One region of the Micrococcus sp. MS-ASIII-49 genome, then DNA from elsewhere that is predicted to be linked to it. Evidence: predicted binding sites of a transcription regulator. Region 1 holds the regulator's gene; the other holds the start of a gene.
The links. The regulator LexA, encoded in region 1, represses DNA repair genes until DNA is damaged. The targets are predictions, from matches to a motif close to TCGAACANNTGTTCGA.
Positions count from the first base shown of each region.

Region 2: SJ20_RS08940 (DUF6504 family protein) is a predicted target of LexA. The motif match lies at 2,050-2,065, and genes of this name have one in related genera.

Region 1 covers NZ_JXSP01000010.1:18,543-21,947, forward strand. Annotated here, with positions in the region: gene SJ20_RS00635 (histidinol-phosphate transaminase) at 1-1,024, opposite strand, end outside; gene SJ20_RS00640 (LysM peptidoglycan-binding domain-containing protein) at 1,068-1,442, opposite strand; gene lexA (transcriptional repressor LexA) at 1,736-2,452, shown strand; gene SJ20_RS00650 (ATP-dependent DNA helicase) at 2,501-3,405, opposite strand, start outside.
Region 2 covers NZ_JXSP01000124.1:10,109-13,513, reverse strand. Annotated here, with positions in the region: gene SJ20_RS08945 (DNA polymerase III subunit alpha) at 1-1,596, opposite strand, end outside; gene SJ20_RS08940 (DUF6504 family protein) at 1,593-1,919, opposite strand; gene SJ20_RS12355 (DUF6318 family protein) at 2,640-3,083, shown strand; gene SJ20_RS08935 (PKD domain-containing protein) at 3,299-3,405, shown strand, end outside.

The sequences.
Region 1 (3,405 bases):
GGATGCCGACGTCCCGCACGAGGACGCCGCGGTCGAGCAGGCGGCGCCACACGTCGGACGCGTCCTCGAGGTGACCGAAGAAGACGAAGTTCGAGTCGGACACCGAGGGCCTCAGTCCCAGGCCGCGCAGGGTGGAGACGATGCGGTCGCGCTGGGCCTTGATGTCCTCCACGGTGCGCAGCAGCGCGTCCACGTGGTCGAGGGCGGCCTCCGCCGTGGCCTGCGTGACCGCGGAGAGGTGGTACGGCAGGCGCACCAGGCGCAGGGCGTCGGCGACGGCGGGGTCCGCGGCCAGGTAGCCCAGGCGCGCGCCGGCCAGGGCGAACGCCTTGGACATGGTGCGCGTGACGATCAGCCGCTCGCGGCCGGGCAGGAGCGTGAGGGCGGAGCGGGTGCCGGCGAGGGCGAACTCCGCGTAGGCCTCGTCCACGACGACCATCGCGCCGGGCCCGCCGGCGGCCTCGTTCTGCGCCTGCGCGGCGTACACGGCCTCGATGGTCGCCAGGTCCAGGGCCGTGCCCGTCGGGTTGTTGGGGGAGGCCAGGAAGACGACGTGCGGACGGTGCTCCCGCACCATGGCCGCCGCGTGCTCGGCGCTGAGGGTGTGGTCCGCGGCGCGGCCGCCGTCCACGAACACGGTGTCCGTGCCGCCGGCCAGCAGCGGGTACATGGAGTACGAGGGCAGGAAGCTCAGCAGTGTCCGTCCGGGGCCGCCGAAGGCCTGGAGGATCTGCTGCAGGATCTCGTTGGAGCCGTTGCCGGCCCACACGTGGTCCGCCGTGAGGCCGTGGCCGAGGTAGCCGGCGAGCGCACGTCGCAGCCCCGTGAACTCGCGGTCCGGGTAGCGGTTCAGCCCCCCGGCGACGGCCGCGACCCGCTCGGCGATGGCGGTGGCGACCTCCTGCGGCACCGGATGCGTGTTCTCGTTGGTGTTGAGCATGTACGGCACGTCCAGCTGGGGGGCGCCGTAGGGGCTCAGGCCGCGGAGGTTCTCGCGCAGGGGCAGGGAGCTGAGGTCGGTCATGGCCGCCAGTCTAGGAACCGTGGAGGGCGAGGCCCGCCGTGCGTCACCGCATGGCCGGGACGAACAGCTCCTCGCCCGGCGCGGGGGCCCGGCCCTCGAGCCCGTTGAGCTCGTCGATCGTGGCGATCACCTCGTAGACGTCCGCCTCCGGCGCCACCGTGGCGGCGATGGTCCACAGGCTGTCCCCGGGCATGACCGTGACGGACTGGGTGGCCGGTCCCGCGGTGTCCGCGGACACCGCGGCGGGCGACAGCAGCACACCCAGGAAGAAGGCGGCCGCCAGCGTGGCGGCCACGGCCGCGGCGATCACGGGGATCCCCCGCAGCACGAGGCGGCCGCGGCGGGTCAGACGGATGGTGGCCGGACGCGGCCGCGCCGTCGCGGGCGAGCCGGCGAACTGGGCGGTGGTGAGCGTCATGGTGTCCTCCTCCGGGGCGGATGCCCTCCAGGCGATCGAACATCTGTTCGAATCCGTTCGAATCCCTTTCTAGCACAGGTGTTCGAGACACGCCACGACGAGATCGAACATATCTTTGAAGGAGAGGCGGCTCTCCTCTAGGCTCGAAGCGATGCACGGACGCCCCGGAACGCCCCCGGGGATCGCCAGGACACAGGCAACCAGCGGGGGCGGACACGGTAAGCGTCCGGACGGCAGCCGGACGCCGGAACACGAGTCCGGCCACCATCACCCCGGGAGAACGGACGGCAGCCATGAGCACCACCGACGATCAGCCGGCGGCGCGCGCGCCGCTCACCGACCGCCAGCGGCGGATCGTGCAGACCATCCGGGACGCGATCGCCGACCACGGCTACCCGCCCTCCATGCGCGAGATCGGCGACGCCGCGGGCCTGGCCTCGCTCTCCTCCGTCACGCACCAGCTGGGCCGTCTCGAGCGGCACGGCTACATCCGGCGCGACCCCGGACGCCCGCGTGCCCTCGAGGTGCTGCTCGACGTGGACGGCACCCCGCTGGGCGAGGCCGCCTCCCCCGCCGCTGCGCCGTCGTCGCAGGTCTCCACGATCCCCGCGTGGCACACCGGCACGGACGAGGCGGACAGCGTGCCGGTCCCCTGGGTCGGCCGCATCGCGGCGGGCGGCCCCGTCCTGGCCGAGCAGCATGTCGAGGACGTCATGGCGATCCCGCGACGCCTCACGGGCGAGGGCGAGCTGTTCATGCTGCGTGTCACGGGTGACTCGATGGTGGACGCCGCGATCTGCGACGGCGACTGGGTGGTGGTGCGCCGGCAGGAGACGGCGGAGAACGGCGACATCGTCGCGGCCCTGCTCGACGACGAGGCCACCGTGAAGACCTTCCGCCGCCGCGACGGGCACACCTGGCTCCTCCCCCAGAACACGGCCTACGAGCCCATCCTCGGCGATCACGCCACCGTGATGGGGCGGGTCGTCACGGTCCTGCGTTCGCTCTGACCCGCTCCCTCCGACCGGGCCGGGCTGACGGCCCGAGGCCGAGCGAGCTCAATCGCCCGAGGCGAGCCGTGCCAGCACCCCACGGACGACGTCGCCGTCCGTGGTGCGCCAGAAGTCCGGCAGGGCGCTCGTGATGTAGCCGCCGTACCGCTCGGTGGCCAGGCGGGGGTCCAGCACGGCCACCACGCCGCGGTCCGTCACGGAGCGCACGAGGCGCCCGGCGCCCTGGGCCATGCGCACGGCCGCGTGCGTGGCGGAGATCCGCATGAACCCGTTGCCGCCGTGCCGGGCGACGTCCCGGGTGCGGGCCTGGGAGAGCGGGTCGTCCGGCCGCGGGAACGGGATGCGGTCGATCACCACCAGCCGCAGCGAGTTCCCCGGCACGTCCACGCCCTGCCACAGGCTCATGGTGCCGAACAGGGACGTGTCCGGCTCCTCGGCGAACTGGCGCACGAGGGCGGAGAGGGTCGCGTCCCCCTGGCACAGGATCGTGGTCTTCGGCCCGAGCCGACGGCGCATCTCGGCGGCGGCGTCCTCGGCCGCCCGGCGCGAGGAGAACAGGCCGAGGGCCCCGCCCCGCGACGCCCTCAGGAGCGCCTCGAGCTCATCCAGGGACTCCGGCGAGGCCGTCCTGCCGGGCCGGGGCAGGTGCCGGGCCACGTAGAGCACCCCCTGACGCGGGTAGTCGAAGGGGCTGCCGACGTCGAGGGCCTCGAACTTCGGGGCGTCCGGACCGGCCAGGCCCACGTCGCCGGCCACCGAGTCGAACCGGCGCTCCCCCGAGCCCACGGTGAGCGTGGCGGAGGTGAGCACCGTCGTCGCCTTGCCGAACAGGCCCTCCCGCAGCTTGCCGGCCACCGAGAGCGGGGCCACGTAGAGCTGGGGCGGGTCGGTCTCGTCCCCCGGCTGCCAGCCCACGCCGGGCTCGAAGTGGCCGGGGCGGGTGGCCCACA
Region 2 (3,405 bases), on a different contig from region 1:
GCGGGAGAGGCCGCCGAGTTCGGGCATGCGCTGGAGTGCCTCGCGGAAGTTCGAGGCGGAGAAGCGCCAGAGCTGCTTGGCGATGGCGTCCACCTCGGGTTCGGGCATGCCGAGGGCGAGGCCGGCGTCGCGGACGGCGCCGCGGGCCCGGTAGGCGTTCTGCATGCTCATGAGGGTGGTGCGCTCGGCGCCGAAGCGATCGACGACGGCGCGGTAGATCTCGTGGCGGCGGGCGGACTCCACGTCGATGTCGATGTCCGGGAGGGTGGAGCGGTCGGTGGAGAGGAAGCGCTCCATGATCAGGCCGTTGGCCATGGGGTCGACATGGGAGATGCGCAGGGCGTGGTTGACGAGGGAGGAGGCGCCGGAGCCGCGGGCGGCCACGCGGATGCCCATGCCCTCGATGAGGTCGACGACGGCGGCCACGGTGAGGAAGTAGGAGGAGAAGCCGAGTCGGGTGATGATGCCGAGCTCGTGCTCGGCGCGGTCCTGCAGGTCTCGGGCCGCCTGGCTGGTGCCGGGGAGGCCTCCCCCGGTGTGGAGGTGGGGGTAGCGGGCGAGGAGGCCGGTGCGGGTGCGCTCGCGCAGCACGTGCTCCGGGGGGCCGTCGATGCCGATGACGGCGGCCTCGGGGACGCGGGGCACGCCCCAGCCGAGGTCGGTCTCGGGGTCGAGTGCGCAGGCCTCGGCGAGGCGGCGGGTGGCCTCGAGCAGGGGGGCGGGGCGGTCGTCGGCGGCGAAGGCGACCTCGTGGGCGATGCGGTGCATGGCGGCGGTGGACTTGAGCCAGCCCTGTCCGTTGGGCTGCAGGTCGTGGAGGGCGTCGAGGGAGCTGAGGGCACGGACGGCGTCGAGGACGTCCGCGGTGGCGGCACCGTCCGGGGCCGCGTAGCGCACGGCGTTGGTCAGGACGGCGGGGATGCGGGCCTGGCGGGCGGCGCGGAGGGTCTTCACGGCGTGCCCGGTGTCGAGGCGGCGGCCGGGGGCGGAGAGGTGGGTGACGACGTCGGCGTGGGGGCTGCCTGCGGGCAGGGCCGCCTTCCAGCGGCGCAGGGCGGCGAGGCCGGCCGCGTACCGGCGGCGGGCCAGGTGGCGGCCGACGTCCGAGTCCGGGCCGAGGAGGACGAACAGCTCGGGGGTGGGCGGGTTGTCTCGGTTGGCGGCGGTGGGGACCCGGCCGGCCGCCGCGGCGGCGAGCTCGGCGACGCTGGCCCACGGGCTGCCGCCTGCCGCTCCCCCGGTGGTGCGGGCGTGGGCGGCGGAGACGAGCTCGCACAGGGAGCGGTAGCCGGAGCCATGACAGCCTCCTCGGGCGAGCACGACCACGCGGCCGGCGTTCTCGTCCTCGCTCCACCGGACGGCCAGGTCCACGCCCACGATCGGGGTGATGCCGTGGCGCAGGCAGGCGCCCACGTGCTTGGCCATGCCGTAGAGCCCGTCCCGGTCGGTGCAGGCCAGCAGGTCCATGTCCGCGGCCGCGGCGGCGGCCACGAGGTCCTCGGGCCAGCTGACCCCGTAGTGGGCGCTGAACGCGGAGGCGACGTGCAGGTGGGCGAAGGGTGCGGCGGTGCGTCCGGCCGCGGTGGCCCGGCTCATGCCGACCGCCTCAGGTCCTGGGCGTGCTCGTGGACGCGCACGAGCCGCCACCGGCCGGAGTCCAGGTGGTGGGCGACGTCGAGGGTCTGCAGGGGCGCGGCGCCGGCCCGGGCCAGGCGGACCTGCAGCCGCCACATCTCGTGGTCGACGAGACCGGCGCCGCGGCCCTTCTCCGCGCGGACCTCCTCCGCCCACCAGCGGCGCCGCTCGAACCAGCGCACGGGGCGCTCTGCGAGGACGTAGTCCCGCCCGTTCCAGCGCAGCCCCTGCGGGGTGCCGTCTGCCCCGCACTCCACCGCCACCGACTGTGTGAGGACTCCCATTCTGCTTCTCTCCCTGTGCACTGCTGACCGGACCGACGACGGGGTGCCGTCGGGCGATGGGAGCGCGGCCCGTCCGGCGGACCGGACGCGGGGAAGAAGTGGGAAGGTGGGGCCGCACCCCCGATCGTACTCGAATATGTGTTCGAATGCGATGGAGGCGAACGTAGGGCGGCCGCCGGACACGTTAAGGACGCATGGCCCCCGGGATGGGAGGGACCGAGTCCTGACCGCGGACCTCGACCCGACCCTGGGGCGCACATGCACGAGAAAATCGTCTCTTGGGCCGGAAGAAGTGCGCCGGCACGGTCCTGTGGACAATGCGAGCAGGACCACAATCCGCCTGCGTATACTCCGAACCAACCGGGCCTCGCATGCCACGGGCACCGCGCTGCGGGATCAGCGCGGGAGGCGCGGACACACGACGGACGTCCAGTTGGAGGGGAAATGTCTCTCACCGCACCCGGGCGCGCCCTGCGCCGCCACCGATTCGCCCAGGCCGGCACGCTCAGCGTGGCCTTGGCGCTCGCACTGACCGCCTGTGGCGGGCAGTCCGAGCCCGCCGAGTCGTCGACGACGTCACCCTCGTCCGCCAAGCCCGCCGTCGAGACGTCCGCGCCCGCGAGCACGAGCGAGACCGCGGGCGTCAGCTCATCCCCCACGGCCACGGAGAGCAGGTCCGGCGAATACGTGCCCGCATCTGCCGACGGTCCCGCTCAGAACGTGCCCAAGCCGGAGATGCCCGCCGCCATGAAGGAAGAGACCAAGGAGGGCGCCGAGGCGGCGATTCGCTATTTCTGGGAGGCGACTTATTTCCTGCAGCAGACGGGTGAGCCCCAACCTCTGCAAGAGGTATCAGGCAAGACTTGCAAATTTTGCGAGCAGTACAAGCAGTCAATGACAGGTCTATATGAGAACGACGGATGGATGTCTGGCGACGGCCCAAGCATCACCTCCATGGCGACCCAGCCATCTACAGACGGATATATAGCAACACTTCTCATCGATCTGAGCCCTGAGACTGCCCGTGACTCCAAGGGAAAAATTCTTCCCGGCGGAGAGGTTTCAGCCTCACCTGAAAGTCCGTGGATTGCAGAACTTTCCTACTCAAGTGACCTTGGACATTGGGTCGTAGACAGCATGACGCTCGAGTCTCCAGCCGGATGACCAGCATGAAACCTAGGCTTTTCCTGTGCGGTTTCGCTCTTACCTCCCTGCTCCTTACTGCACAGCCCGCCGCCTCCGAAGAACCCGTAGTCAAATGTGGCACCCAGGGAAATTCCTATGGAATAGGCGACAACGCCGTGAAGTCTGAAGTAAATTGCACCGATCCGTCGGAGATTTCTTCACCTGGAACAGACGGTGCAAACTCGTCGGCTCCCGTGGCATCCCACCTAGAGCACAAGACGGTCAGTGCGTGCATCCCAGGGCAGCTCGGCAACTCGGATTTCGAGAGCTGCCGAGAGCAGGAGGACAACTTCTGCCCCGA